Regions from separate parts of the Priestia sp. FSL W8-0524 genome, predicted to be linked through region 1. Evidence: riboswitches for the same ligand, from Rfam matches in the RefSeq annotation. Region 1 holds a riboswitch; each other region holds the start of a gene.
The links. A riboswitch is a leader RNA that binds a small molecule or an ion and turns the genes downstream of it on or off. The one in region 1 is predicted to bind thiamine pyrophosphate.

Region 1 (10,610 bases):
ATGTAGAATCATCGGAAGAAGAAATCACTTCTCCTTATGATGATTTATGGAATTTGGATTATAAAGAAAAGAAAAAACCAAAACCTCCAAAGTCTTTTAAAAAATTTCCGCCTCAGCCTGAAAAAGACATCTTATTATTTATTGAAGAATACAGTCCTTATTTAGAGGATTGGCAGCGGGATATTTTAACGATGATGCGAGAAGAAATGCTTTATTTCTGGCCGCAGCTTGAAACAAAAATTATGAATGAAGGCTGGGCTTCTTTCTGGCATCAACGCATTATTCGAGAAATGGACTTAACGAGTGATGAAGCGATAGAATTCGCGAAGCTAAATGCAGGGGTTGTGCAGCCGTCCAAGACGGGAATCAATCCATATTATTTGGGATTAAAAATCTTCGAAGACATTGAAGAACGCTACAATAATCCAACCGAAGATATGATTCGCCGGGGCGTCGAGCCCGGGTCAGGAAGAGAGAAGATGTTTGAGGTACGTGAGGTTGAATCAGATATTTCCTTTATCCGCAATTACTTAACAAAAGATTTAGTTATGCGGGAGGATATGTACTTATTCCAAAAACAAGGAAAAGACTATAAAATCGTCGATAAAGAGTGGACAGAAGTTAGAGATCAGCTTGTTAATATGCGCGTAAACGGAGGATTTCCTTACATCACAGTAACCAATGGAGACTATTTAAAAAATGGAGAGCTCTATTTAAAACACTGGTATGAAGGAATTGAATTAGATGTTAAATACTTAGAAAAAGTGGTACCTTATGTTCATCAGCTTTGGGGCCGACCGGTTCATTTAGAAACGATGATGGAAGGCAAGCCAATTGCCTTCACGTATGATGGGAAAACAGTGCATCGAAAACATTTATAAAAAGGAGACCGCTTAAATAGCGGTCTTTTTGTGCTTCTGTAACTTGTTATCCGTATAAATTGAAAAAATAAAATGAGTATGTGATAATTAAATGAGAATTATTTTCAATTAGAAAGGAAGATAAGATGTTTGTTGTAAACGCAAGTTTTGAAACGGAAAAGAAATTTGAAGAACGGCTCAAGCAAAAAGCTAAGAAAAACAAAACAGAAATTGAGGAAGCCAAAGGAAATTTATCGTTCGAATGCTGGAAAAAAGATTCCGCGGATAAAGTCGAATATATCTTTGTATCCAAGTGGGAAGAAAAACAGTTCTTTCAAGCTTGGATTTCAAGAGAAGAACATGTGAATGAACATAAAGAAGCGAATAAAAAGAAAACGAAAGCATTTTCTGAAGCTATGGAAATCAAGAAAACGCTGCGTTTTTATGAGGCGGTAGAAGAAGACATTCTTTCCTAAAAAAGCACGCTTGACTTTCATAAATGTTGTAACTATAATGATTACAACAAAATAGGAGTGAGAGTAATGAAAATTAGCAGTCGATTCACCGTGGCCGTTCACATACTGTCTTTAATTAAAGTAGATAGCAGTCATCCTAGTACTTCAGAGTGGATTGCTAGCAGTGTAAATACAAATCCTGTTGTTATAAGACGAGTAATTGGGATGTTAAAGAAAGCTGGACTTGTGGGCGTAAAAGCCGGAGCTGGCGGAGCTTATCTATTGAAAGATTTAGAAGAGATAACGTTGTTAGACGTTTATCGAGCGGTAGCGGCTGTGGAAGAAGGAGAATTGTTTCAAATGCATGAAAATCCGAATGTGGAGTGTCCTGTAGGAGCCAATATTCAAAGTGTCCTTGAATTGATTTTAAAACGTTCTCAAGATGCCATGGAACAAGTCTTAGCCGATGTGACGATGAAAGAATTAGTGACGGATTTAATAGCAAAAATAGATGCATAATAACATGCGTCTGTTCGTAAAAAAACGGAGAAACCCAGGTTTCTCCGTTTTTTTATAGCTTCACAATTGTTCGTCCTCGAGCTTGTCCTTTTAATAAAGTAGGAAGAACCTGAGGGAGATCTTGTAAAGAAACTTCCTGCTGAATGAAAGGTTCGAAGCTTTCAGGTTTAAAGTCATTAGCGAGTCTATTCCAAATCTCTTTTCGAGTAGGCATTGGACAGTAAACAGAATCGATGCCGAGTAAATTAATCCCTCTCAAAATGAAGGGAAAGACCGTTGTTGGCACTTTGCCTCCAGCTGTTAGCCCGCTGACCGCTACAGAGCCTCCGTACTGAATTTGACTGAGGACAGAAGCTAGGGGCTCTCCACCCACAGGATCCACCGCAGCGGCCCATTTTTGCTTGCCTAATGCTTTTAATTTGCCGTTATAAACGTCTTCACGCGCTACAATAGAGGAAGCGCCAAGCTCTTTCAAATAAGCTGCTTCCGAGCTTTTTCCTGTACTTGCTTCCACTGTGTAGCCTAATTTTGAAAGAATGGCAACCGCAAAGCTTCCTACACCTCCCGTAGCCCCTGTTACAAGCACAGAGCCGTTAGATGGACTAGTATGGTTTTCCTCTAAGCGATGCACAGATAAAGCAGCTGTAAAGCCAGCTGTTCCGATAATCATTGCTTCTTTTAACGTCAAATTTTCAGGAAGAGGGACAATCCATTCGCTGCGTAAGCGCGCATACTCACTGTAGCCTCCAAAGTGTGATACGCCAATGTCATAGCTTGTTGCGATGACACGATCACCTTCTTTAAAATCAGGGCTGTCAGAAGATACAACGATTCCTGCTAGGTCAATACCTGGAACAAACGGATAGCTTGTCACAATATTGCCGTTTGCGATGCTGGCTAAGCTATCTTTATAATTCACCCCTGAATAATGAACGCGAATAAGTACATCGCCTTCTGGCAAATCGTTTAGCGTCAGTTCTTGGACAGACGCCTCCACTTGTTCTTCACCTGTTTTATCTACTACTAATGCTGAAAATGATTGCTTCATTTTATTTCTCCTTTCTATACTGAGATGTATATGCCTATACATAGATTACCTTATTTCTATACCCATTATAGAAAATAGTAAAAGAAGTTCATAATACTTTGATTACCAAAGAGGCCATTTCATTATAAAATAGCGGTATAGCTATTACGTAGCGATACATAGAAAAGAGGAGAAGAGACATGAGCACAAACATATATTTTAACCATGACGCAGGGATTGATGATTTAGTATCCCTTTTTTTACTGCTGCAAATGGATGATGTAAAGGTAACGGGGGTATCTGTCATTCCTGCTGACGGATACTTAGAGCCAGGTATCAGCGCAAGCCAAAAAATTATTGATCGTTTTGGAAGTTATGATATCGAGGTAGCCAAATCTACTTCACGTGGTATGAACCCATTTCCAAAAGAATGGCGCATGCATACGTTTTATGTAGATGCACTGCCGATTTTAAATGAAAAAGGGAAAGTGCAAACAAAAATAAGTCAGCTGCCTGCTCATGATCATTTAATTGAAACATTGCAGCACACAGACGGAAAAACGACTTTATTATTTACAGGACCGCTAACTGATTTGGCAAGAGCACTTGAAAAAGCGCCGGAAATAGAAGAGAAAATTGATAAGTTAGTGTGGATGGGCGGTACATTTCAAGAAGTAGGAAATGTGCAGGAGCCTGAACATGATGGAACGGCGGAATGGAATGCTTTTTGGGATCCAGAAGCAGTAGCAACAGTATGGGAAAGCAGCATTAAAATTGAGATGGTTGCTTTAGAAAGCACGAATCAAGTTCCATTAACTCCGGCTATTCGCCAAATGTGGGCTTCACTTCGCAGGTATGAAGGAGTAGACTTTGTAGGGCAGTGCTACGCGGCTTGCCCGCCGCTTGTGCATGTTGAAACCAATTCGACTTATTATTTGTGGGATGTACTCACAACAGCATTTACAGGGAATTCAACACTTGTGAAGGTAAAAACCGTTTCGAGTATTGTGTATACGGAAACACCAAGACAAGGAAGAACAGAAATTTCTGAAGAGGGGCGACCTGTAGACGTCGTGTATGACGTCACAGCTGAAGCATTCTTTACGTACATTACAGAGTTAATGAAAAAAGCAGTAGCCAAATAAAGAAAAAGGTTGCACGTGAAAATGTGCAACCTTTTTAATGAATCATATTCAAGAATTGACGTGTTCGCTCTTGTTGAGGATTTGAAAATATTTGATCCGGTGTACCTCTTTCCATAATGACACCTTGATCCATAAAAATAACTTCATCTGCTACTTCGCGGGCAAAGCGCATTTCATGAGTTACCACAACCATCGTCATTCCTTCTTTCGCCAGGTCTTTCATGGCCTGAAGAACGTCTCCTACAAGCTCAGGATCAAGAGCTGAAGTAGGCTCATCAAACAGCATAACTTTTGGGTCCATCGCCATTGCTCGAGCGATGCCGACACGCTGTTGTTGTCCGCCTGATAGTTGGAAAGGATAAAAGTCAAGCTTATCTCCTAAACCAACTCGTGTTAATAATTCTTTCCCTCTTTTTTCTGCTTCTTGAGTAGAAATGCCTTTTACAATTACAGGACCTTCCATAACATTTTCAAGCGCAGTTTTATGAGGAAACAAGTTATAGTTTTGAAAGACCATACCTGTTAGGCTTCGAAATGAAGTAATGTCTTTTTTACGAACAGGTTTGGTAAAATTCATGCTTTTTTTATCAAGTTCAATTGTACCGTCTGTTGGGATTTCTAACAGATTTAAGCAACGTAAAAAAGTAGTTTTACCCGATCCAGAAGGGCCGATTAATACAATTACTTTGCCCTGTTCAACTTCCAAATCAATCCCTTTTAATACTTGCAAATCACCGAATGATTTATGCAAATTTTTGATATTAATCATATAAAAAACTCCTTTAGCTACTTGAAACGGTTATTTAGACACGTAACGATCTAGTCTTATTTCAATACGTCCTTGGATAATGGATAAGATTGTACACATAACCCAGTACAAGAGCGCTGCTTCACTATAAAGAAGTAAAAACTCATAGTTAGTTGAAGCGATTTCTTGAGCTTGACGGAACATTTCAGAAACAAGAATAAGCGATGCAAGTGACGTGTCTTTAATAAGACTAATAAAAGAGTTAGATAATGGCGGAATCGATACACGTGCTGCTTGCGGTAAGATAATCCGTCTTAACGCTTGGGAATAGGTCATACCGAGTGAGTAGCCAGCTTCCCACTGTCCTTTAGGAATAGATTGAATCGCTGCTCGGATAATTTCAGATGCATACGCACCTACACTTAATGAAAATCCAATAACAGCAGAGATGAATGGATCAATTGTTATATCTAAGTTAGGTAATCCGTAGAAAATGATAAATAATTGCACAAGCAAAGGCGTTCCACGAATAATTGACACATATACACGTGCAATTATGTTTAATATCTTACTTGAAGACAAGCGAGCAAGTGCTGTTAAAACAGCTAACACAATGCCTATGGCAAAGCTTATTAATGTTAGTGGAATAGAATATTGAATAGCTCCCTTTAGCATTGGTAAGAGAGATGATTGAGCGATTGAAATCAATTGATTCAATCGCTCTCCATCAGGAAAAATATTATTTAGGAGAAACATCTTCGCCAAACCATTTCTTAGAAATTTTTGCGTATGTTCCGTCTTTTTTCATATCTTTCAATGCTTTGTTTACTTTATCCACTAACTTACCGCTGTCTTTTCTAAACATAAAGCCGCTTGCAGCACCATCGGATTTTTCATCCGCGATTTTGATAGGTGCGTTAGGGTGCTTTTTCTTATAGTCAAGGAACGATAATTTATCGTTGATTGTAGCATCAACACGGTTTGCGCTCATTAGTTCTACTGCTTGAGCAAAACCTTCAGCACTCGTAATGTTTGCACCATAAGATTGAGCCATGTCTTTGTAGTTACTTGTTAATGACTGTGCTGATTTTTTTCCTTTTAAATCTTTAAATGATTTGATATCTTTTTCGTCTTTACGAACAATTAATACGGCGCCTGACTGGATGTATGGGTCAGAGAAATCGTATTTCTTTTGACGATCTTCACGAATACCCACTTCATTAGCAATCATGTCAAAGCGTTTAGCATCTAATCCGGCAAACATGCCATCCCACTGTGTTTCTTTGAACTCAGCTTTTACGCCAAGACGTTTAGCTACTTCTTGAGCCAATTCTACATCAAACCCAGTTAGCTTTTGTTTGTCATCATGAAAAGTGAACGGAGGGTATGTACCTTCAGTTCCAATTGTTAATACGCCATCTTTTTTCACTTTATTATATAAATCCTCTTGTGAAGATTTATTGTCTCCATTGTTTGCTTCATTTTTTGAGCTAGAACCGCATGCGGCAAGCACAACTGTGAAAGCTAATAGTAGCGACAAAAGTGCAGCAAATTTCTTCATTTTCTAAACCCCCTAGTATTCTGATAGGAAATGATACTCTGTGATACTAAACAAGAACACAGCAAAAGTCAACAAAAAAAACTTATACGATTAATGTGACTTAAAATAAGGGAAATATACCTTCTATACACGGTTTGTCATAAGGATACAGAAAGATTTTAAAATTTGGATTAAGTGGATTTTTAAGGGATATTTGAGGAGTAAAAAGGAAGTTTCATGCGACGATTTTCTCTTTCATTTTTTCATGACTTTTGGTGCAATAAACATATAGTTAAATGTTAAGGTAGAAATAAATTCCTTATGGTACACTTAAAGAAGAATTTATGAAACGGAGCGATATGATGAAAGCCATAAACTTAATCTCAATTGCCTTTGGTGCTATCGCTGGTACATATGCGCGTTATTTGCTAAATCTTTCCTTATTATATACGGGCTATCCAATAGGAACGGTAATTGAAAACCTATTAGGAAGCTTCATACTAGGCCTATTAACAGGATTTTTTGCGTGGAAAAAGCCAAAAGAATGGATAAAGCTTGGACTAGGAGTTGGCGTGTGCGGCGGTTTTACAACGTATTCAACCTTTGCAGGAGACGTCATTTCTCTCACTCAGCACCATTTATTTTGGGGAGCCATTTATGTCATTGTCTCTTTAGTAGGTGGAATCCTTCTTGCTTTAGCAGGCTATCTATGCGGTGAAGCGGCAGGGAAAAATTTAGTGAAAGTACATGAGGTGAAGTAAATGAGCATAGTGAGCTTGGCACTTGGCGGGGCAGCTGGAGGAATATGCCGTTATCTTTTGGGTTTAAAAGTTACAAAAACAGTTTCAAACCCTCCTTTTCCAGTCTCAATGCTGTTTGTAAACTTGCTCGGTGCGTTTGGGCTTGGTCTTTTTTACGGTAGTTATTATGGAAAGGTTCCGAGTCATGCTTATGATGATTCAATATTTTTAATGATTGGCATTGGGTTTTTTGGTGCCTTTACCACTTTTTCAACGTTTAGTGTGGAAACCGTACAGTTAATTCGGGAAAAATCTTATCGGAAAATGTTGGCGTACGTGGGGATTTCAGCATTTGGAACAGTTGGTTTATTTACAGTCGGTTTACTGGCAGGAACGTTTTTATTATAAGTAAAGAGAACGTTTCTAGTAGGGAAAAACAAAAAGACGGAGAAGTAGAGAATGGATAGAAAAGCAGAAGTTTGGAAATACATTTTGTTGATTGTAGCTGTTGCAGGTCAGATCATTGGTTTTTTATTTTTATTTATAAATGTTGTGGCGGCATTTATTTTTTACGGTTTTTATATTCTAACTTTTATTATGTTACTCCTGCTGTTTATATGGGATCGGAAAAAGGAAAAAGACAAAGAAGAATTTGACGACTATACCGATTACTAACTATATAAAAAGCAGAATGATTCGGTGCGCCGGGCCTCTTAGTAAAGAAGCTTAAAAGATACATCTATAAAAGGAAGAGAGCCGTAAGAGCATAAAGAGATATTGTATTTACATTTAGTTGTGTTATAATTTTAAGTGCAAAAACAAAATCAATAAATAGCAATCACTAGGGGAGCTTTTTGAAGCTGAGACGGATGTATTTCGGACCCTTTGAACCTGATCTGGTTTGGACCAGCGTAGGGAAGTGGCGATCATGTTTACATAACGATGCATGCTAACCACTCTACGTTGTAGAGTGGTTTTTTGTATGTAATAAAGCCCTCTGCACAAGATGAAGTGATTGAAATTTCTCTTTATTCTGAATGGAAAGGTTTCGATCATGTGGATATTCCTAAATTTCATGTCATTACAACAGATAAGCAGCCAATCGAAGAGCTTCAAAAAATTTTAACGGCTATCGCGCCTTTTGCGGGCGCCATTCATATTAGAGAAAAAAAGAAAACGGCAAAGCAGATTCAATGTTTACTAGAAAGCCTACCATTTTGTCGCTCTAAAATTATTGTGAATGACCGAGTTGATGTAGCGCATGCTTTAAAAGCAAAAGGTGTACAGCTTGCCTATCATAGTTTAGACGTTTCGTTTGTTATAGACGCATTTCCTTCTCTTATTGTTGGAAAGTCAGTTCACTCTGTGGAAGAGGCTTTAGAAGCTGAAAAAGATGGTGCTCACTACATTTTATACGGACATATTTATTCAACACATTCAAAAAAAGAATTAAAAAGTCGAGGGATAGCGGCACTAAAAGAAGTAGTAGACGCTGTGCAGATACCGGTTATTGCCATTGGAGGAATTACACCTGTAAATGCCAAAGAGGTACTTCAAACAGGAGCACACGGTATAGCCGTGATGTCTGGTGTCATGCTTGCGCAAGATCCCCTGAAAGCGATTAAACAATATTCTCATATATGGACATCTGGAGGTGGAGAAAATGAAGCAGCATTATGATGTACTGTTAATCGGAGGAGGTATAATCAGCTCTTCTATCGCTTATCATTTGTCAAAACAAGGAGCGTCAGTAGCTATTCTTGAACGCAATCAAGTTGGTTGTGAAGCTTCAAGTGCAGCCGCTGGTATTTTAGGTGCTCAAGCTGAAATTGATGAAGAAGGTCCTCTTTTAGACCTTGCTATTAAGAGCAGAAGCATGTTTCCTGAACTGGTGAAGGAACTAAAAGAAAAAACGGCTATCGACGTAGAGCTCATTCAAAAAGGCTTATTAAAAGTCGCTGGAACAGAAGAAGATGCACACGTATTAAAGAAAAAAGCCGCTCAGCACCACCGGTGGGACAAAGATGTAAGATGGATCGATGTAAAAGAAGCGCGTTTGTTAGAACCCGGGCTCTCTCCAGACATATACGGAGCCATTACAATACCGGGAGACGGCCAGCTAGCTCCGGATAAGTTAACACAAGCTCTTGCTCATGGAGCCTTGTATCACGGAGCAGATGTATTCGAATACTGTGACGTTCACTCTCTTATTATGGAAAATGAAACAGTAAAAGGGGTACAGACGTCCAAAGGCTCTTTTTATGGAGAAAAAGTAGTGATTGCAGCAGGCTCATGGGCTAAACGCTTTATTTCTTCTGAACATTTAGGCGAGGTGTTTCCTGTAAAAGGAGAGTGTATTGCTCTGCAAAGTCATAAGCCCCTGCTTTCTAAAACGATTTTTTTAGATGAAGGTTTTTACTTAGTCCCTAAGACTGGTGGAAGAATCGTAATCGGGGCAACTAAGCTGCAGCATGATTTTACTAAGACCGTTTCTGCACAAGGTATTCAATTTTTGCTGAATAAAGCTTCTGCGCTTCTGCCGGCCATTAAAGAAGCCACATTTGAAAAAGCATGGGCTGGTCTTCGTCCACAAACGAATGATGGCTGGCCTTATTTAGGAGAGCACCCTGAAATAGCGAATCTGCACATGGCTTTTGGCCACTACCGAAACGGTATTTTATTAAGCGCTGCAACTGGAAAAATTATGGCTGATGCTTTGTTAGGGAAAAAGCCAAATCATTCATTCTTTACATCATTTCAGCTAACGAGAGCAATGGAGGGAGTTCATTGAATCTAATTATTAACGGTAAGACCGTCACTGTCGGAGATGAAATTGAAACGGTCGAGCACTTGCTGCAGGCTCAGAGTCTGCATGAGCGAGTTGTAATTGTTGAATTAAACAAGAATATTTTGCAAAAAGAAGAACATAGCGATGCATGCTTAAAAGATGGAGATACATTAGAAGTTGTTTCATTTGTTGGAGGAGGATGAAGAGTATGTTAAAAATTGGACAATATACATTTAATTCACGTTTATTATTAGGAACAGGGAAATTTCCGGACTTTACGACTCAGCGTCAAGCGGTAGAAGAGTCGGAAACAGAAATTTTAACATTTGCTGTTAGACGAATGGATATTTTTGATCAAAATCAGCCTAATTTATTAGAAGCACTTGATGTGAAGCGTTTCACTCTTTTGCCTAACACTGCTGGAGCAAAAAATGCAGAAGAGGCCGTACGTATTGCTAAATTAGCAAAGGCTTCTGGACTTTGTGACATGGTGAAAGTAGAAGTAATTGGATGTGATAAGACGCTGCTTCCTGATCCAGTTGAAACATTAAAAGCTAGTGAAGAACTGTTAAAAGAGGGCTTTACCGTTTTACCTTACACATCAGATGATGTTTTACTTGCGCGTCGTTTAGAGGAGTTAGGCGTACATGCCATTATGCCAGGAGCGTCGCCTATCGGTTCAGGTCAAGGTATTATTAATCCGTTGAACATGCGTTTTATCATTGAACAATCAACCGTTCCAGTAATTGTAGATGCAGGTATTGGAACGGCTTCAGACGCAGCTCAAG
Region 2 (10,610 bases), 2.1 Mb from region 1:
ATTTGGTTTAGATGAAAAGTCGAATGGTTCTACACTCGATAGCTTTAACGTATCGTTTTGGTAAACAGCTGTATAAAGGCGGTCGCAAACTTTGCTGTAAGGATCTTTGCCGGGCTGTTTTAATAAGCTTTCCTCGTGGGTTTGTATTTTGAACACATGGTTAGGTTCTTCATACCAATTGACAATATGAAACGTTTGCTTCTTCTGCTCGATGCCTTGTCGTGTGAAATTTTCAACAAGAAGGTTCTGCTCTTTATAAAAAGAACTGTCCGCTTTCAAAAAAGCTTTTAGATCATTAAAAGAGTTGTCATCAACTGCTTTTCCAAACGCTGAAAAGTAATCAGTCATCCAGGCTGTGATAAATTTTCCGCTCATTGCTTCTTTATTCAAATCAATTGATTGAATGCTTTCTACCTGTGTTTTTGGTTCATTTAGTACTTTTTTTGCATCTTTTTCTACTATCATTGTATTTCCGTCTTTTATTGTCTCTTCTTGCTGACAGGCTGATAACAGAATAGATGAAACAACCGTGATAATGATTGTATTACGTTTGTTCATCATAATTGCCCCTTCTTTATCTAATATAAATGTATGTATATTCTTCCAACAAACAGACCTAGTATATCATTCTACAAAAAAACGCTCAACCCTTTAATTTCACAAGAAAAACGGCTTGCTCTTACAGCAGCCGTTTTTCTTCTTATTTAATAGATGCTTCTTGATATGAATTGGATGCCTCTTTTTTAAGCTGTCTTGAACCATAAAAAACATAGTAAATAATTGAAAGAAGGAAAATGCCAAGAATCACATACATTAAAGGTAGAGAAACACCAAACAGCATTAAACTTGTTGTAAGCACACTGTATTTTATAATGCTGTATAAGCACAGAATCCCTAATACTAAAGCAACGCTTGGCACTACCGGGTAATTTACTTTAAAAGGACGAGACAAGTTAGGTTCTTTTTTGCGTAAAATAAAAAGAGAAACTAAACTGATGCAGTACATCATCATTGCTCCGAATACAGATAAGATAATAAGGGCATTGGCAAACGTGGCAGATCCAGCACAAATCACACCGATTGCTCCCGGAATCAACAAACCGCCGACAGGAACTCCTTTTTTATTCGTTTTAGCAAGAAATTTAGGGAAGTAACCATCTCGTGCAAGCGCATAGGTTTGTCTTGAAAATCCCATGATGATTCCATTTAAACTAGCAATCAATCCGAATAGCCCGATAATAGCAACAACGGTTGAAATGCCGTTTCCGTATACAGAAGACAGTGCCTGCGGAAGTGGATAATCGGCTAGCTTCCCGCTTCCTCCGCCAAGTCCTGCTGTTACAAATAGCGTAAACAACGTTGCGGTTGCAAGAGTAATAATCGCTCCAATAAATCCTTTAGGAATGTTTTTCTTAGGGTTTTCCACTTCTTCCGCTGCCATTGCTCCGCCTTCTATTGCAAGATAGAACCAAACAGCGAATGGAATAGCCGCTAGTACCCCTGTTGGCCCGTTAATAAATGAATGATCGTTAAAAATATTTGATGTTTGTACATGAGGCAAACCAGCTACATAAAAAATAGATAAACCAATTAGTGCAACAATGGTAGCTGTAAGCTCAATCACCGCTACTTCTTTTACCCCGATTAAATTTAGTAAAACAAAGAAAATAAAGGCACCTACCGTTGCATATACAGGGTTAACGGCTGGGATAAGAAAGTGCAGGTATGCTCCTGTTGATACCGCAATAGCAGGAGGAGCAAAAATAAATTCAAGCAAGCATGCAATTCCGGCGATATATCCGCCAAAAGGTCCAAGTGCTCTTCTTGCATAAGCTGAAGGTCCACCAGCTTGCGGGATAGATGTTGAAAGCTCTGCATAGCTGAACATAAACGTTGTGTAAAACACCGTTACAATTAAGGTTGCAATTGCAAGTCCGATAATCCCGCCTTGTTCAAACCCGTAGTTCCACCCAAAGTATTGTCCTGAAATAACCATACCAACTGAAATAGCCCATAAATGAATAGGTTTTAATTGTTTTTGTAACGCCATACGTTCTCCTCCTTTTGATGTTTAGACAATAAGATGTACACCGCTTGTTTGCTGCTTAATCATTTTGTCAATCATGGTACCGATATGTGCGGCTGCCTCAATAGGAGGCGTTCCTCTTTTATGAATATTAGAAATAACCATACGATCAGACTCTTTTTTGCCTTTGCTAGGTTCATAGCACATGTAAGCACTCATGGATTCAGCACTGACCAGCCCAGGTCGCTCTCCAATCAATAGCACAAGTGCTTTTGGCTTTATGACTTCACCAATTTCATCCATACATGCAACTCGTCCTCCTTTTACAAAAAACGAAGTCCCGATACGAAGTCCATATGACTCCAGTGAATCAATTAAAGCAGGATACACGTCGCTCATGTTTTCTTCAATTGCCTTAGCGCTCAGTCCATCTGATACCACTACTTGTACATCAGGCTGTGGCACGCAGTTTTTTAAAATCTCTTTCTTAGCGCCATCTGCTAATAACCTCCCTTGATCCGGCCGTTTTAAATAATGTTCTTTTGACTCCGCGCGTGTATTCACAGAAAAAAGGTTAAACTCAGATAGAATATCTTCTGAAACTGAGCCGTATACAGAGTCTACGGCTGCGGCATGATCTGTGCGAAAAGATAAAACGTCTTTTGTTAGCGGCCTTGTTCCCGTACGACCAACACCTATGCGGGCAGGGGTAAATTGTTTCAGTGTTTCAAGCGGATCGCGATTTGACTTTGGTATCATAGTAAGCACCTTCCTTAAATCAAATTCATAAAAATAGTTGGGTCTCCAGCTCTTGATGTGAAGCGTCCGTTTTCCATAATACGCTGATCTTCAAGCCATTTTTGAAATAACGGAGTTGGGGTACGGCCGAGTACATTGCGCACGGTTGCGATATCATGATAACTAAGAGACTGATAGTTTAGCATGCAGTCATCAGCCATGGGCACTCCTATTACAAAGTTCACCCCAGCTGTTCCTAGAAGCATACTTAAATTATCCATATCGTTTTGATCAGCATCCATGTGATTGGTGTAACATACGTCTACTCCCATAGGCAAGCCGTGCATTTTGCCCATAAAGTGATCTTCTAGCCCAGCTCGCAGGACTTGTTTGCTGTTATATAAATATTCAGGTCCAATAAATCCAACAACCGTGTTAACTAAGAAAGGCTTGTAGTGGCGAGCTAAGCCGTAGCATCTAGCTTCGAGCGTTACTTGATCAATATTATAGTGGGCTTCTGCTGACAGTTCAGAACCTTGTCCTGTTTCAAAATACCAGCGGTTCGGACCTTTTGCTGTCCCTTTTTCATGAATTAACGCTGTCGCTTCATCGAGCATAGACAGTGAAATCCCAAATGAATCATTACCGGCTTCTGTGCCTGCTAAACTTTGGAAAATCAAGTCAGCAGCTGCTCCTTTTTCGATTGCTCTCATTTGACTCGTCACATGTGATAATACACAGTTTTGAGTAGGAATTGACCATTGGTTGATTATATTTTTTGTTTCATTTAAAAGCGCGTAGATATTATCCGTTGTATCAATAACAGGGTTAATTCCGATAACCGCATCTCCAATTCCATAGCTTAACGCTTCGTAGAGAGATGCTCTCATTCCTTTTAAGTTATCTGAAGGATGATTAGGCTGGGCTCTTGAAGCCAATACGCCTTTTTGACCGATAGTCGTTTGACAAGTAGTTTGCACTTCTATCTTGGCAGCTCCTTGAATTAAATCTAAATTGGACATAATTTTAGTAGCTGCCGCAATCATTTCGCTGTTTAATCCCTTGCTAAGCGCAAGAAGGTCTTCTCCGGTATGCTCATCAGATAAGATGTATTCTCTTAACTCCCCTACTGTCCAATTTTTAATAATGTCGTAAACCGATGAATCAATCTGACTTTCGATTAATGCCGAGACGTTGTCTTCATCTGCGCTTAGCAGCGGGTAATTTCGAATATCAGCAAGTGTGATATCAGCTAGCACTTGTTTGGCTGCCATTCGTTCTTTCATTGACTCAGCGCTAACTCCTGCGAGCTGATCTCCAGAACGTTCTTCGTTTGCTTTGGCCATAATTTCTTTCAAGCTATAAAATGAAAATGTTTCTCCTAACAACCGGGTAGTTTTAAACATCGTTTCCTCCTTGTATGTTCAGTTGATTATGATGAAAAAGCGAGTGTTTTAATCGAAACAGAGATTGCCTCTCCAGCTACGCGTAACCCTAGATCGATATAATCTCCGTGGGTAAAGTCAATTTGATCTAAACAAATAATTTCTAATTCGTTCTCCTGTTTGGCTAGTGCTTGTCCTAAAGCTTTAGCAATATCCTGCTCGCATAAAACAACGAGGCACTTAGCTCCTTTAAAACAAGCACCAAATTCAGCGCTTATTACTTTTGCTAATTCTTGCAGCATTATATAGCTGCAGTAAGGGAAATGAGATAAAGCAATAGCAACGGGAGGATCTTCTGCGCTGAAAACAGTTGAAGCCTGCATACATGCCGTTCGAGCTCTTTCTTGAAACAGCTGCGGATTCCACTCCTCCTCTTGCTGTACGGGTATCTCTATAATCGGAATATTTTTTAGCGGCAGCCGCTTTGATTTAATGTATACGGTTGATCCGCTAACTTCTGTATTTTGCATACCAGCTCCAATGACAGTGGCTCGCGTTGTTTCAGCGGCTTGAGATACCTGTATGGCTTGAAACTGATAAGCTAGCAGCGGACCAATGTCTCCGTGTATGGCCACTTCCTTCACTGTTTTTGGTTTCTCCTTCTCTATCATGGCTCCTACTCCTCCCGAGACCATGATTGTCTCTGGCCGAGTAGAAGATCTTGTATGAGGGGAAACGAGCAGCAAAGAGGTTTGCTTCAGTGCGCTCACATAATCCACGGTTTCTTTAGCTAGCAATTTGCAAATAGACGAGAGTTTTTCAAATGTTGCTTTTTCGCCTTCTTGAAGCATCAGAGAATTATTTTTTAAAAATTCAGTTAAATAAGACGAAACGTAGGTAACAATACCATCTTCGTTTAGTCGAATTAATCTTCCGCCTACATGCAGGGTAAACGTTTCAATCACTTTTCCATTTTGACATAAGGCGATGTTAGCAGTGCCTCCACCTACATCAATATTGGCAATCACTTTATTGGTTTCAGCAGAATGTTCGATTGCTCCCGATCCTTTTGCCGCTAACATTCCTTCTAAGTCAGCACCAGCTGTTGCAACAACAAAATTCCCAGCGTGTTCAGCTAGATAGTGAACGATACTCTCTGCATTTTGCTTCCGAGCCGTTTCTCCTGTGATGATCACAGCACCCGCCTCCACTTGATCTAAGGAGATCCCTGCTTTTTTGTACTCTTTTTCTAGTAATAGCGTTAACCTTCGAACATCGATTTCAACCTCGTTTACCATAGGTGTTGTATAGATGGAACTTGCATACGTTACGCGACGATCAATAATTTGACAGCCTGGCAGCGTAAACTGATTTTGTTGATTTGCTATTAACAGTTTGCTTACAATCAGTTTTGTTGTGCTTGTTCCAATATCTAAACCTATGCTCGTGATCCATTTCTGTAGCATACGATCAATCCTTTATCTCGTTTGAATATGTTGACTATCATAAAACAGTTTTTTGAATATTTCACTAACTATGTTATCAAACCTGACACACTTTTGTGTAAACAAAGGTGACAAATAAGAAAAAAGACTAAATCTTGGCAGATTTAGTCTTTTTTCTTATGATGAGTGTGATTTAGTTACAATCATTCTTGATGCCGATGGAATTAACAATGAAAGGATAATTAGACATGATAGCAACGACCCAATCATCGAAATCCCATTCATCGAGAAAGAATACCATAGAACAGGCATTCCTTTTGGTGCAGCAAATCCCCAAAATATTAAACCGGCAATAAAATGGCAAAAATAACGAGCAAAACTTCCTATAATTAAAGATAAGATAATAAAAAAGAAAGCTTTTGATCTTTGATTATTAGCTAAATATCCTTTAATAGAACTAGAGAAAATCCCGCCAAATCCAATAAAGGTAACAGCGATAATATACTCTATAAAAGCTTGCAACGGGGTTAAAATATACGCATTTCCTAAAGCTAGTTGCAATATTCCCCATAGAAATCCAGATAAAGCTCCTCCTTTAACTCCCCATCGAAAACACATAATAAAGATAGGAACCATAGAGAACGAAATGCTTACACCTATTGCAATTTTTATAGAAGGTAAAAGATCAATCAAAAAAGCCAATGCTGCAAAAATAGCTATTTCAATTTTAGCCTGTAAAGGTAATGCTTTATTCACGTTTCTCACTCCTGTTTTTGAATCATTCATATCAAACGGTTTACACAGGAGTAAGCAAATATATGCTACTATTCCCACATTCCTACGCTAGCGTTAACTAACAGGTTCGAAGGGTCTGAACATTTCGTTCACTCTCAGCACGGCGGCTCCCCCTGTGGTACGTTTGGATATTTATGTAGTATAAAGACAATGTTTATTATACCATACGTAACAAAATAGATTCGAGAGATTTCAAAGATGTTTCTATTTTCTGAATCTATTTTTTATAATGACAATCGTTTTAGTATTTGTTATACTTCTTTTATGTCAATTGAATATAAAAAACCCTCATCCTAATCGATGAGGTAGAGGTCGCAGTTTTTAATAGTAAAGTAACGGAAATGCAGAGAACATTGAGGATGTTGCTTGAAAGGAAAAATTGCCGAAGTTTAAATCACTTCTCGGTTGATTTAAGCTGGGGCTGTCTCCGAACAGGAACAGAACTGTCACATCATGCGAGTGATGTGAAGAGCTATCTTCACGGAAGGTTGACGCGGTTTTCAGATTTAAAAGCGCGCACATATACTGCGGGCTTTTTTTATGTTATCCCGTCTCTTTCCGTACATTCGAAAGGAGTATTTATCTATGCAAGAGCAGCAAGAATTAAAACGTGGGTTGAAATCTCGCCACTTAACGATGATTTCATTAGGAGGAGCCATCGGAACCGGCTTATTCCTAGCAAGTGGTGGAGCAATTCACACAGCAGGACCTGGGGGAGCGCTTTTAGCTTACGCTATTATTGGCGTAATGGTTTACTTTTTGATGACCAGTCTAGCAGAGCTCGCAGCTTATATGCCTGAAGCTGGTTCATTTAGTACGTATGCGTCTCGTTTTGTAGATCCATCCTTTGGTTTCGCTCTCGGCTGGAACTACTGGTATAACTGGGCTATTACGATTGCAGCTGAATTATCCGCTGGAGCCCTTATTATGAAATTTTGGTTCCCGAACTCTTCTTCTATTTTATGGAGTGCCCTGTTTTTATTAATTATGTTTGGGCTTAACTACCTTTCTGTAAAAGGATTTGGTGAATCTGAATTTTGGTTTTCGTTAATTAAAGTAGTAACGGTTATTATCTTTTTAGTTATTGGTATTATGATGATTTTTGGTATCTTTAACAATGAAGCACCAGGTTTTAAAAACTTCACGCTTGGTGATGGACCGATTCACGGTGGATTCTTCACTGTACTAGGTATCTTTATGGCAGCTGGTTTTTCATTCCAAGGAACAGAGTTGCTTGGAGTCGCAGCTGGAGAAAGTGAAGATCCGGAAAAAACGGTTCCTCGCGCAGTTAAACAAGTCTTCTGGCGCATCTTGTTATTTTATATTTTAGCTATTTTTGTTATTGGAATGCTTATTCCATACACAGCGAATTCATTAGCAAGTGATGACGTGCGAGTAAGTCCGTTTACTTTAATATTCGAACGAGCAGGTCTGGCGTTTGCAGCATCAGCGATTAATGCCGTTATTTTAACAGCTGTTTTATCTGCTGGTAACTCAGGCATGTATGCTTCTACGCGTATGCTGTGGAACTTAGCGAAAGATGGAAAAGCACCAAGGTTCTTAGCAAAAGTGAATAAACGAGGCGTTCCAGTTAATGCCTTAATCGCAACGGCACTTGTCGGTACACTTGCATTTGGTGCTTCATTTTTTGGAGACGGTGCGGTATATACGTGGTTACTTAACGCTTCTGGTATGTCTGGTTTTATTGCTTGGTTAGGAATTGCGATCAGCCACTATCGTTTTAGAAGAGCATTTGTTGCTCAAGGTCATGATTTGAGTGAACTTCCATATCATGCAAAACTTTTCCCATTTGGCCCTATCTTTGCCTTTATTTTATGTGCCGTTGTTATTTTAGGCCAAAACTATTCGGCGTTTATGGGTGACTCGATTGACTGGTACGGTGTACTTGTTTCTTATATCGGACTTCCTTTATTCTTAATTGTGTGGTTAGGATACAAATGGACGAAAAAATCGAAGCTTATCCCGTTAAAAGAATGTCAAGTAACAGTGAAAAAATACGAATAAAAAAAGCTCTCTATTCTTTGGGACTGACCCCCTAGAGTGAGACAAATAAAAAACACCTTTAAGTTAAAAAACGGGTATGTAGTACCTAACAATAACTTGGAGGTGTTTTTTCTATGGGGACAAGAGTCAGTTATCCGGTAGAAATAAAATTAAAAGCGATTGAAATGAGATTAGCTGGTATACCTGTAAAAGAAGTATTGTCACAGCTGAATATTCGTAATCATACCCAATTGAAAACGTGGATGACATGGTATAAAAATGGAGAAATGCATCGATTTGGACAGCCTGTAGGCAAGCAGTATTCATATGGAAAAGGTCCTGAATTTAAAAGCGAGACGTCTAAGTTAGAGGCAGAGAACCGGCAGTTAAAGCAACAGATTGAGATCTTAAAAAAGTACAAGGAATTGGAAAGGAAGTGGTACCAGAAATTGTAGTAAACACAGTGGAAGAGCTAAAAGGTCAGGTGCCTATTTATCAAATCTGTTTACATCTTAATATCCCTCGATCCACTTACTATCGTTGGAAGCAACATACAAAACGGGATACATTAAAGAAATGGATGGAACAACAAGTTGGTGAACAATGTCATAAACACAAGTTTCGATATGGCTATCGAAAGATTACAGCATTACTCAATCGAACGATGAAGATTAATCATAAGTTTGTGCAGCGTGCCATGCAGAAGTATGGTTGGCAATGTCGCGTAAAACGGAAGAAACGTCAGCGAACAGGGCAACCTTATCAGGTTGCAGAGAATGTATTAAATCGTGAATTTCGAGCTGATCGTCCTCTTCAAAAACTAGTGACGGATATTACCTACTTGCCTTTTGGACCCAAACAGTTGTATCTTTCAAGTATTCAGGATTTATTTAACGGAGAAATCATTGCGTATTCCATTGGTGATTGTCAAAACGTAGCGTTTGTTTTAGATACGTTAAGTCAACTTCCTTCTTTGCCTGAAGGATGCACGCTGCATAGCGATCAAGGTTCCGTGTACACATCGTATGCTTATCAACAAAAAATCAAAGAAAGAGGCATTACCATGAGTATGTCCCGCAAAGGGACTCCCGCAGATAATGCCTCTATCGAATCGTTTCATTCCTCGCTAAAGTCTGAAACGTTCTACCTTGACGAGTTGACATATACTACGACCACCATCGTAGAGCAAACCGTCAAAAACTATATTACTTATTATAACAATGCCCGTATTCAAACAAAACTAAACAACCAGTCACCGGTACAATATCGGCAACTGGTCGTTTAAAAGGTGTTTTGATCCCTGTCTCAAAAACAGGGGTCAGTCCCCTTTTGAATAGAGAGCTTTTTTTATATGAGCTGATCGGCAAAATGAAGAGATATATAAGCGGGTTGGTTTTTCATAACAAGCATATAACCTTTGAGGGGACGGTTATAGTAATCAGCAGCTTCGATATAATAAATACGCTGAATTAACCTGCTTAAATGAGTTGCAAAAGATGGAAGTTGGTGATTAGGAATGGTTTGGATGTAGTCTATGATTTCTTGTTTAGTTTGAAGGCCTGAACGGGTACATTCTAACAGATGAAAAAGCGGATCTGCTGCTATAGTAGATAGTTCAGAATTGTGTTTGATTCTATTCAGCTGGATATGCAGTTCTTTTTGGGACCATCTTTTCGGCACAGCTCTTAGATGTTGATATTGAAAATGTGTACTCATGATAGCTAACACCTTTCGTATTAAAATAATAAAACAACTTATTATTTTAATAACCTTTACACATGAAACTAAAACGTTACAATGTGTAAAGGTGTCATACATCTTATAAAATAAGCTGATAAAAAAGTACATCTTGCCACTGATCAAATTTCCAGCCCACTTCTTTAAACTCTCCGCAAAATGTAAAATTAAATTGCTCATGCATTTTGATACTGATATCATTCCCTTTTGTAATTCCTGAAATGACAACGTGATGGTCGAGCTCTTTAGCTAATTCCAAAATGCGCTTCATAAGCTGTTTCCCAATACCATGCCCTTGTTGATTTTTATCAATATAAATCGATAGCTCTACTGTTTGAATGTACGCTTCTTTATCTCGATACGAGGAAAGCGAAGCATAGCCCGCTACTACTCCATCTTTTTCCGCGACAATAAGTGGAAAAAGTTCATTGCTAATATGATTATTAAACCAGCCCCTTCTTTGTTCTACTGTTACAGGCG
Region 3 (10,610 bases), 360 kb from region 1:
AGTTTGGGCTGTCTTCTACACAAATGGGTCTTTTGCTTTCAGCTTTTCTCTGGCCATATGCCTTAGCAAATCTACCAGCAGGCTGGCTGGTTGACAAATACGGGCCGAAAAAAATGTTTGCATGGGCATCAGGCCTATGGTCTGTGGCAACGGTAGCAAGTGCATTTACTAACACGTATTCTGCTCTTTATGCCATGAGAATGCTTCTTGGTGTATCGGAGTCTCCTTTTTTTACTTCAGGAATTAAAGTGACGGAAAGATGGTTTAAAAAAGAAGAGCGCGGCCTTCCTACTTCGATTATTAATACAGGGTCTCAAATTGCTAATGCGATTGCTCCGCCACTTCTAACGGTACTGCTTTTAACAATGAGTTGGAGAGGAATGTTTGTTGTTATAGGAGCAGCAGGCTTTATTGTGATGTTTGTTTGGCTAAAGATATACCGAGATCCGGATTATGTTGCCAATAAAGTGAAAGCTGTCCCTAAAGAAGAAATAAAAATCAGTCATACCTCACAAGCAAAATGGTCACAGCTGTTTAAATATAAAAGCACATGGTTTATGATTATCGGGAATTTCGGAATTATGTTTACGATATGGGTTTATTTAACTTGGCTTCCTAGCTACTTAGAAACAGAGCGCGGTTTTAGCCTAAAACAAACGGGCTGGATTGCTGCTATTCCGTTTCTAGCAGGAATCATAGGAGTGTTGCTTGGTGGTGTAATTTCAGATAGATTTATTCGAAAAGGAATTAATGCAGTAACGGCAAGAAAAATACCAATTGTAGGCGGGGCAATCTTAGCCGCAGCATCGGTAGCACCCGTTCCTTTTATTGATAATGCAGCCTTAAGTATTGTCTTATTGTCGATTGGCTACTTCGCGTCACAGCTGCCATCAGGCGTCATTTGGACTCTAGCGGCGGATATTGCACCAAAGGAACAAGTTGCTTCACTCGGCGCTATTCAGAACTTCGGTGGATTTCTAGGAGCGGCAATGGCTCCTATCGTAACAGGGTTTATATTAGATGCAACGGGAACTTTTACGGCGGTTTTCCTGTTAGGAGCAGGACTGCTTTTAATTGGTGCTATTAGTTATGGCGTATTTTTAAAGAAGCCAATAGCTAACTAGTAATGTCACAAAAACAAAGAGCACACACTGCATGAAAAAGGTGTGTGCTTTTTCTTTTACTACTAAAAAGGAAACTATTTTCATTACCATATCATGAACCTTTCTATTGAATAAAACGCTTTACTATGATAAAACTATTACAGGTAAACATATGATAATAGATTAATTTCATAGAGATACAACACCACTAGGGGTGCTTTCGAAGCTGAGAGAGACGATAAGTCTTAACCCTTATAACCTGAACTAGGTAATACTAGCGTAGGAAAGAGGTATTGTAATGGATGTTTTGTATGGGATTTCCTTACGAACTCGTTATAATAATTTTGTGTACATAAACAAAAACACTTCTTTCCTGCGAAAGAAGTGTTTTTTTATGCGTAAAGGAAGGTGTCATACATGAAAGAAACAATTGATTTGCTTGTCAAACAGGTAGAGGAGCGCAAAGGAGAGTTAATCCAGTTATTAACAACGCTTGTTTCGTATAAAACGCCAGCGCCTCCTGCACGAAATTCTCATGAAGCGCAGCTGTACGTAGCGGATTTTCTTAAAAACTGCGGTTTTTCCATTGATATGTGGGACTTATATTCTAACGACCCTATCGTAGTGGGAACGTTAAAAGGACAAAAATCGGCTGACTATCAAAGCTTGATTATTAACGGCCATATGGATGTTGCTGAGGTACAAGAAAATGAAAATTGGGAAACCAATCCGTTTGAAGCTGTTGTGAAAGACAATATGATAATTGGACGCGGAGTTGCTGATATGAAAGGCGGTTTGGCGGGAGCATTATTTGCAGTTCAGCTTTTAACAGAAACAGGAATCGAGCTGCCAGGAGACTTGATTTTTGAATCCGTTGTAGGAGAAGAAGTAGGAGAGGCAGGTACGCTGCAATGCTGTCAGAAAGGGTATACAGCTGATTTTGCGCTTGTAGTCGATACAAGTGATTTACATATTCAAGGTCAAGGCGGAGTGATCACGGGATGGATTACGATAAAAAGCAGTAAAACCTATCATGACGGTACACGCCGAAGTATGATTCATGCTGGAGGAGGGCTGTTAGCCGCAAGCGCTATTGAAAAGATGGCAAAAGTGATCGGAGGGCTACAAGAATTGGAGCGTCACTGGGCTGTTACAAAGAGCTATCCAGGATTTTTGCCAGGGACAAATACGATTAATCCAGCAGTAATCGAAGGCGGAAGACATGCTGCTTTTATTGCGGATGAATGCAGGCTGTGGATCACCGTTCACTATTATCCTAATGAATCGTACGACCAAGTATCAAAAGAAGTGGAAGAATATATTATAGCTATTGCAAAAGCAGATCCATGGTTAAAAGATAATCTGCCAACCTTTGAATGGGGAGGCACATCAATGATTGAAGACAGAGGAGAAATCTTTCCGTCATTAGAAATTGATGAAAATCATGCAGGAGTGCAGCTGCTTGCAAATACTCATGAACAAATGGAAGGGAAAAAGCCTCCAATTGATGTGTCAACTAGCGTAACAGACGGGGGATGGCTAGCTGATGCGGGAATTCCCGCCGCTATTTACGGTCCGGGAAATTTAGCAAATGCACATGCTGTGAACGAACAATTAGATATTAATCAGCTTGTTCAATATACAAAAGTGATAGTGCAGTTCATTTATACGTGGCTGCATACGCATAAGGAGTGATCATCATGAAATTTAGTGAACGATTATACGAAAAGCTGCAGCCTATTTGGCGTCAAAATCATAATCATCCCTTCGTACAGGGGATGGGAGATGGAACGCTTGAAAAGGAGAAGTTTCGCTTCTACATGATTCAAGATTACCTTTACCTAATTGATTATGCCAAATTATTTGCGATTGGAGCCATGAAAGCTACCGATCTTCAAACGATGGGGAAATTTGCAGCCCTTTTAGATTCTACATTAAACGAAGAAATGAGTCTGCACCGTGAGTATGCCAAGAAATTTGAAATCAGCGAAAAAGAATTAGAAAAAGCGCAGCCATCTCCTACAACGCTTGCATACACGCACTATATGCTGCACGTTGGTCAAAGTGGAACATTAGCTGAATTAGTAGCCGCTCTTTTGCCTTGTATGTGGAGCTACTGGGAAATAGGAAAAGAACTTAGTGAAAAGCCTGGAGCTAACAATGAGTTTTACCGTGAGTGGATTGAAATGTACAGCTCAGAAGAATTTGGAGAACTGGCGACATGGTGTATCAATTTATTTGACTCACTTACTGAAGATAAATCAGAAGTGGAATTAGAAAAGCTTGAAGAAATTTTCTTGAATACGACGCGTTTTGAGTATATGTTCTGGGATATGGCTTATAACGAAGCGATGTGGCCAATTCATGAATAGGTCTGTGTTATCTTTTCAAAACGTCAGTTTTACGTACAAGAACGGTGATCAAGCGATTTTAAAATCATTAAACTTAGACGTGAAAGAAGGCGAGTTTGTCAGTATCGTTGGAGCGAGCGGCTCTGGGAAAAGTACGTTGTTTCGTCTCATTACAGGTCTTGAACAGCAGAGTGAAGGCGATATCGTGATTAACGGAAAGTCTTATGAAAAGCGACTAGGAAAAGTAGGCTATATGCCGCAGCAAGATTTGCTGCTTCCGTGGCGTACGATTCTAGACAATGCAGCACTGCCTCTTGAGCTTCACAATGTATCAAAAGCAAGTGCTCATAAGCAAGTGTCTCAGCTGCTTGAAGAGTTTGGCCTAAAAGGGTATGAAAACCGTTTTCCAAGTGATTTATCCGGAGGGATGAAGCAGCGCGTTTCTTTTCTTCGGACGGTATTAAGCGGTTCTAACGTGCTGCTTTTAGATGAGCCTTTTAGTGCACTTGATGCAATCACACGTTTATCGATGCAGGAATGGCTGCTTGACCAATGGCAAAAGCGTAAGCATAGCATCTTATTTATCACTCATGACGTCAATGAAGCGCTTTTTTTATCAGATCGCATTTTTATCTTTTCAGACAAGCCAGTAAGTTGTCTTGAAGAAATTCAAGTGCCGCTTAGCAGACCTCGAACGCAAAAAGATCTGAATCAACAGCGAGTGCTTGATGTGAAAGATTATTTAATTGAACAGCTAAGATCGAAGGTGAACACATGAAAAAATACGGGGCTTCAGTGATTTTAGTAGTCATTTTGCTGGCTGCTTGGGAAATTGGAGCACGCATTGTAAACTATCCGTTTATTTTACCAACGCCCAGCGGTATTTTAACGAAGCTTTGGGAGCTGCGAATGGATTTATTGTTTAAGCATTTACCAGCTACGTTATCTATTGTCGTAATTGGGCTTGTAATATCCGTTGTGCTAGGGGTTCTGCTGGCTGTGTGGATGAATTGGAGTCCGCTTATTGAGCGTGCTTTTTATCCGCTTATTATTGCGTCACAAATGATTCCGACCATTGCCATTGCTCCTGTATTTGTGCTGTGGTTTGGCTACTCCATTTGGAGCAAAGTGATTGTGACCGTATTAATTACGTTTTTTCCCATTACCGTTAGCACATTTGACGGGCTTCGTTCTACAAACAAAGAGTTAAAAGAACTCATGTTAACGATGGGAGCAACAAAAAAAGATATTTTCTTTAAGTTGAACATTCCTTCTGCACTGCCTCATTTTTATTCGGGACTCAAAGTAGCGGTTACCTTTAGTATAATAGGTGCTGCCATTGGGGAATGGTTGGGTGCGCAAGCAGGCTTAGGATATTTCAGTCGTCGCATGATGACACAGTTTGATGCAGCTGGTGTATTTGCACCAATTGTGATTTTATCCGCGCTCGGTATTTTATTTTTTATTATTGTAGTAGGTTTCGAAAAACGTTCATTAAAGTGGAGGAAAACAGAATGAAAAAATGGTTTGCGATTAGCTTAAGCCTGCTGCTTGTTTTGATGCTCGCTGCTTGCGGTCAGGACAAGGAAAATAAAGCTGGTGACAGTAAAAAATTAAAAGACGTTACAATTATGCTTGATTGGTATCCAAATGCAGTGCACAGCTTCATTTACGCTGCACAAGAAAAAGGATATTTCAAAAAAGAAGGGCTGAATGTAAAAGTACAATTTCCTGCTAATCCAACAGACTCGCTTAATTTAGCAGCTGCAGGGAAAGTCACGCTCGGCCTTTACTATCAGCCTGATGTAGCAATGGCACGAGCAAATGAAGATGTGCCGGTAAAGTCGGTAGGAGCGATTGTAAGATCTCCGCTAAACCGGGTTGTGGCATTGAAAGATAGCGGTATTAAGCGTCCTAAAGATTTAGAAGGAAAAGTAGTAGGATACAGCGGAACACCATTAAGTGAATCTGTTCTAAAGAAAATGGTGAAAAGTGATGGAGGAGATCCGAATAAAGTAAAACTAGTAGACGTAGGGTTTGAGTTAAATTCATCGCTGATTAGCAAAAAAGTAGATGCTGTAATAGGTGCGTATATTAACCACGAAGTACCATTGCTTCACAAAAAAGGATACAAAACGGTTGACATTGATCCGTCAGATTACGGCGTGCCATCTTATTACGAGCTAGTGGCCGTTACAGGGGATCAAACGTGGGCAAAAGATTCTGATACGATTAAAGCGTTTTGGCGTGCCGCGACAAAAGGGTATGAATACACGGAGAAACATCCAAAAGAATCACTTCAAATTTTGTTAGATAATCAAGATAAATCAAACTTCCCGCTTGAAAAAGATGTGGAAACAAAAAGTTTGAATATCTTACTTCCAAAAATGAAGTCTGAACAAGGATTCGGCAGTCAAACGAAAGAATCATGGCAATCAAATGTTAACTGGTTAAAAGAGTCAGGGTTAATTAAGAAAAAGCCAAATGTAGATGAGATGTTTGAGAATATTGGGGAATCTCAGTAAATAATTTAAGACGAATTTAAAAAAACCTCCTTATACTGAACGTAACTTTCTGAAAGAGAAAGTGAAAAGGTCAAGGAGGTTTTTTTATGGCTTTTACGATAGTAGAGAAGGAAACATGTATTGCTTGCGGAGCATGTGGAGGGAGTGCGCCAGATCTTTATGATTATGATTCAGAAGGTCTTGCTTATGCCGTATTAGATAACAACGAAGGAACAAAAGAAGTTCCTGAGCATCAGCAAGATGAGATGATGGAAGCGTACGAAGGGTGTCCAACAGACTCGATTAAAGTTGCAGAGCAGCCGTTTTATGGAGATGCAGCAAAATTCGAATAGGGCTTTTGAAAAAATAAATAATGATAAAGTACATTTAGTTATCTGATAAGTGAATATTTGGTTATATAGAAAGTTCCAAAACAAAAAAGGTCTTGCCTAGGCAAGACCTTTTTCTACTCTAAATTTGCATGCTTTCCGTACATCGTATGAGTATCAAGTTCTTTCTTCTCCATGAAGCGAAGAATCAGCGCATCGTAAAAAAGAAGAAGCGTTTGTTCAAACAGTGACGCCATAGGCTGTACGGTTTGATAACTGCTTTGTTCTTGATCCTTCGGAGCGCCGGGCAGCTTCACGATGAAGTCAGCCAGCTTGCCAAGCGTGGAATCGGGGGAAATCGTGACTACTCCAACTTTTCCTCCAAGTTCTTTTGCTTTTTGAGCAATAGGAATCAAGCTCTTCGTTTCGCCAGAACCTGATCCGATGATTAATAAATCATCCTGCGTGAAAGTGGACGTCACGGTTTCTCCAATGACATAAGCATCAATGCCCATATGCATCATACGCATAGCAAACGACTTGCCCATAAGACCTGAACGGCCTGCTCCTGTGACAAACACTTTTTTAGATGAGATGATGCCATTTACAAGCTGTTCAGCTTCATCGTCAGCGATTAGAGCTGTTGTTTGTAAAAGCTCATTCATAACCGTTTTTAAATGTTCGCTCGTCTGCATAGAAAGCTCCTTAATTTGTAATAAGCTCTTTCATTTGAGAAGCAACTGATTTTTTATCATCTTGGCTCGTGATGCCTCCGCCAACGATAACAAGATCAGGCTGTGCTTTTACTACTTCAGGTAAAGATTCTAATTTAATGCCGCCAGCAACGGCTGTTTTTGCATTTTTTACAACGCTTTTGATTGTTACTAAATCTTCAAAAGAGTTTTGACCAACTGCTTGAAGATCGTATCCTGTGTGTACGCAGATATAGTCAACGCCAAATTCGTCTAGCTCTTTTGCGCGTCCTTTAATATCTTTTACACCAATCATATCGACTAGAATTTTTTTACCTTGTTTTTTCGCTTCTTCAACTGCACCTTTAATTGACATATCTTCAGCCACACCTAAGATGGTAATGATGTCTGCTCCAGCTTGAGAAGCTTGCTGTACTTCATAACCAGCTGCATCCATGATTTTTAGGTCAGCTAATACTTTTAAATTAGGAAATGCTTCTTTAATTTCTTTAACGGCGCGAAGCCCTTCATTGATTACAACAGGTGTACCGATTTCCACGATATCAATATGTTCTTCAACTTCTTTTACTACCTCTTTTGCTTGAGAAATATTAACAAGATCTAATGCTAATTGTAATTCCATTCTACTCCACTCCTTACAGAAATCTATAGATACCTTTTGTGCCTTTTTACATAAAAAGCAGCTGGTGTAGTTATTGTACCCGCAGTTTGAGGTTCTTAAAAGTACGCACTTTTCCCACAAATAGTGTGGGGAATGATAGTATACAGAAGTATACTAATGGACATATCAGTCTTGTAACCGCTTAATTTTCATTAAAAATGCGGATGATATTGAGTAATATCATCCGCATAAAAAAATAAAAACTATGGAATAGAAGGATTCGTTTCCATCATTTAATTAACGTTTCTGCCTTTTGTTCTTGATTGACCAGCACTGTATCACGGTAATTTTTACCCCAATCGTACATGGCTGTCAAAATAGGCATTAAACTTTCTCCTTCTTTTGTAAGTGAGTATTCGACTTTAGGTGGTACGACAGGATAAACTTTACGGTTAACAATTAGATCTTCTTCCAGTTCCCGCAGCTGGTTAACCAGCATGCGCGGCGTAATATCAGGAATAAGCGATTTTAGTTCCCCGAACCGTTTTGTTCCTTCACGTCCTAAGTGCCATAGTATCAGCATCTTCCATTTTCCGCCGATAATAGCAAGCGTTAATTCTTTTTCACAGTTAAATTCCTTATTAAGCTGGCTCAATTGTTTCACCCCTATGACCAATAGTATAAAATTTCTTTTACAGTACTTCTTATTATACCGGTGCTGACAATCCTTTTACAAAAATCCGGCTTGTATCTTTCCATTAAAAAATTTAGCTTTTTTTACTATATAGTTATTCTTGACTAGTGAGATATAAAAGGTGGCCTTTAGTCATGTTTTTTATTTTTAATGAATTCAATTGTTTAAATATAAAAAAAGATGGGAAATCACTCAATAACGATGCTAAAGGAGGCAGTAAAAATGGAAAGAAACCGATCTGAATTACAAAACCCTGCTTTAAGCAACAGCGCAGGCATCAACAACGATGTAGGAATTAATAACAATCCACAGACAGCTAATAGCACTGCTGCTGTTAGCACCACGGGGAAAAGCTACAGCAGCAAGCTAGTAAAAGGTGTTGTTGTCGGGGCAGTTGTAGGTGGATGTATAACATTACTTGATAATAAAACTCGCTCATCTGTTAAAAGAAGAGCCGTTACATTAAAGGACTCTTCTGCAAACATGATTAATCAAGTAAAAGAGAACCCTCAAGAAACAAAAGAAAAAATGGTGCAGCAAATGAAAAATGCATCGAATCTTTTAAAAGATGCAATTAATGATGCCAAACATTTGTACGAGCGTGTAAATGAAGATTTCTTTAAGCAAGCAGAAGATGTGAAAAGCGTTACGCATGATGCAAAATCAACGGTAGAAGATGCTAAAAGTGATTTACAGCAAATTGGTGAAAAAGTGAAAGATGCAACTTCTGAAATAAGTAAGGAAAAGATGACGCCGGACGAAAAACCAGAATCTGAGCGTGAAAGAACATATCAGTCTATTCACTAAGAAGGAGATGTTAACTGTGAGTCAAATGAATGAAGGAACTACAAAAGACATGAATAAAATTGAAGAAACGGTAGATAATTTAGGGACGGAGAAAAAAGAAGCAATTTTGCAGAATTTTGATACGTTTACTGATTATTTAACTCAAAAAGTTCATGTCGGTAAAAAGCTCGGGTTAAATGAGGAACAATTAGCAGCTGCTACAAAAAAAGTGGCTAGCTATTTAGCCAAAAATGAGGAGCCTCGAAACCGAGAAGAAAAAGTCCTTCATGAGTTATGGAAAGTCAGCAGTGAAGAGGAAAAGGAAGTCCTTTCTCATCTCATTTTAAAACTAGTTGCGTAACATTAAAAAAGCATCCCGTCTATCAGGATGCTTTTTTAATGTATTAAGATGATTGATTTTGAGCCTCTTGAATCGTTTTATCCCAGTCAATACCGCAATCATCCGTTGCACAAGAAGATTGCTGTGCGCAGCTTGCACATTTTCCCTGAGTACTCTTGCGGAAGAATTTTGTCATATGATAAAGGGCATACCCAAAAATCAAAACCCCAATTAAAATGTTAATAATCAATGTTATTCACTCCTTTTAAGAAAAACCAAGTACTTTTCCAATAGTGTGTACAAGCAAAGCTACGAGATAAGCGACAACCAAAGGGTAGGCCACAGCAAATGCTGTCCATTTTAATGAGCCGGTTTCTCGTCGAATAACAGCGACGGTTGCTAGACACGGAACGTAAAGAAGAACAAACACCATAAACGTATAGGCTGTTAGCGGTGTAAAGAATGTCTTCATTGTGTCGCCAAGCTGTCCTTCTTGTACTTTATAAATGATGCTCATAGTTGAAACAACCACTTCTTTCGCTAGGAAGCCTGTAATCAGTGATGCTACAGCTTGCCATGTCGCAAAACCTAAAGGGATAAATAGAGGAGCGATAGCACCTCCAATAATAGCCATAAAGCTATTTTCCATATCTACTCCAAAACCGCCAGGGCCAGCGTAAGATGATAGCCAGATAAATACAGAGCCAGCTAAAATAACCGTACCTGCTTTTCGGACGAAATTTCGACCTTTTTCCCACGTGCTTCTCCAAAGAGTCTTGGCTTGAGGTACGCGGTAAGGAGGAAGTTCAACAATAAAAGTTGATTGTTCGTCTTTAAGAAGCGTTACTGATAAAATTTTCGTTACAACAAGTGCTAAAATAATGCCAAGCAAGTACATAGAAAACACCACAGCTGCTCCGTTTTGCACAAAAAACGCACCTACAAACAAAGCGTATACAGGAAGACGTGCTGAGCAGCTCATAAATGGATTGACTAAAATGGTCATAAGGCGCTCTTTTCGCTGTTCAATTGTACGCGCGGCCATAATCCCCGGTACGTTACATCCAAAGCTAATAATCATCGGAATAAATGCTTTTCCGTTCAAACCGAAAAATTCCATTATACGATCCATTACTACAGCAATTCTAGCCATGTATCCTGAATCTTCAAGCAGTGAAATGAAAAAGAA

Region 2: linked by a shared signal. The riboswitch ahead of thiT (energy-coupled thiamine transporter ThiT) and the one ahead of NST66_RS01295 (thiamine phosphate synthase) in region 1 are both predicted to bind thiamine pyrophosphate.
Region 3: linked by a shared signal. The riboswitch ahead of NST66_RS03065 (acetylornithine deacetylase) and the one ahead of NST66_RS01295 (thiamine phosphate synthase) in region 1 are both predicted to bind thiamine pyrophosphate.

What each region holds. Positions count from the first base shown of each region.
Region 1 is NZ_JBBOUG010000001.1:245,905-256,514, forward strand. It holds gene NST66_RS01240 (SpoVR family protein) at 1-881, shown strand, start outside; gene NST66_RS01245 (antibiotic biosynthesis monooxygenase family protein) at 1,007-1,336, shown strand; gene NST66_RS01250 (Rrf2 family transcriptional regulator) at 1,403-1,834, shown strand; gene NST66_RS01255 (NADPH:quinone oxidoreductase family protein) at 1,887-2,882, opposite strand; gene NST66_RS01260 (nucleoside hydrolase) at 3,062-4,006, shown strand; gene NST66_RS01265 (amino acid ABC transporter ATP-binding protein) at 4,041-4,775, opposite strand; gene NST66_RS01270 (amino acid ABC transporter permease) at 4,806-5,510, opposite strand; gene NST66_RS01275 (amino acid ABC transporter substrate-binding protein) at 5,494-6,315, opposite strand; gene NST66_RS01280 (fluoride efflux transporter FluC) at 6,657-7,055, shown strand; gene crcB (fluoride efflux transporter CrcB) at 7,056-7,442, shown strand; gene NST66_RS01290 (hypothetical protein) at 7,494-7,709, shown strand; TPP riboswitch at 7,868-7,969, shown strand; gene NST66_RS01295 (thiamine phosphate synthase) at 8,091-8,714, shown strand; gene thiO (glycine oxidase ThiO) at 8,698-9,825, shown strand; gene thiS (sulfur carrier protein ThiS) at 9,822-10,025, shown strand; gene NST66_RS01310 (thiazole synthase) at 10,031-10,610, shown strand, end outside.
Region 2 is NZ_JBBOUG010000001.1:2,308,803-2,319,412, forward strand. It holds gene NST66_RS11690 (TcaA NTF2-like domain-containing protein) at 1-558, opposite strand, end outside; gene eat (ethanolamine permease) at 701-2,050, opposite strand; gene eutC (ethanolamine ammonia-lyase subunit EutC) at 2,072-2,785, opposite strand; gene NST66_RS11705 (ethanolamine ammonia-lyase subunit EutB) at 2,800-4,170, opposite strand; gene NST66_RS11710 (ethanolamine ammonia-lyase reactivating factor EutA) at 4,197-5,615, opposite strand; gene thiT (energy-coupled thiamine transporter ThiT) at 5,772-6,380, opposite strand; TPP riboswitch at 6,413-6,513, opposite strand; lysine riboswitch at 6,688-6,872, shown strand; gene NST66_RS11720 (amino acid permease) at 6,975-8,414, shown strand; one part of gene NST66_RS11725 (IS3 family transposase) at 8,528-8,798, shown strand; one part of gene NST66_RS11725 (IS3 family transposase) at 8,798-9,678, shown strand; gene NST66_RS11730 (hypothetical protein) at 9,741-10,109, opposite strand; gene NST66_RS11735 (GNAT family N-acetyltransferase) at 10,213-10,610, opposite strand, start outside.
Region 3 is NZ_JBBOUG010000001.1:609,060-619,669, forward strand. It holds gene NST66_RS03060 (MFS transporter) at 1-1,124, shown strand, start outside; TPP riboswitch at 1,304-1,406, shown strand; gene NST66_RS03065 (acetylornithine deacetylase) at 1,521-2,798, shown strand; gene tenA (thiaminase II) at 2,804-3,475, shown strand; gene NST66_RS03075 (ABC transporter ATP-binding protein) at 3,468-4,232, shown strand; gene NST66_RS03080 (ABC transporter permease) at 4,229-4,972, shown strand; gene NST66_RS03085 (ABC transporter substrate-binding protein) at 4,969-5,979, shown strand; gene NST66_RS03090 (ferredoxin) at 6,066-6,311, shown strand; gene hxlB (6-phospho-3-hexuloisomerase) at 6,425-6,982, opposite strand; gene hxlA (3-hexulose-6-phosphate synthase) at 6,993-7,622, opposite strand; gene NST66_RS03105 (winged helix-turn-helix transcriptional regulator) at 7,891-8,256, opposite strand; gene NST66_RS03110 (hypothetical protein) at 8,518-9,102, shown strand; gene NST66_RS03115 (DUF3243 domain-containing protein) at 9,119-9,442, shown strand; gene NST66_RS03120 (FeoB-associated Cys-rich membrane protein) at 9,486-9,671, opposite strand; gene feoB (ferrous iron transport protein B) at 9,687-10,610, opposite strand, start outside.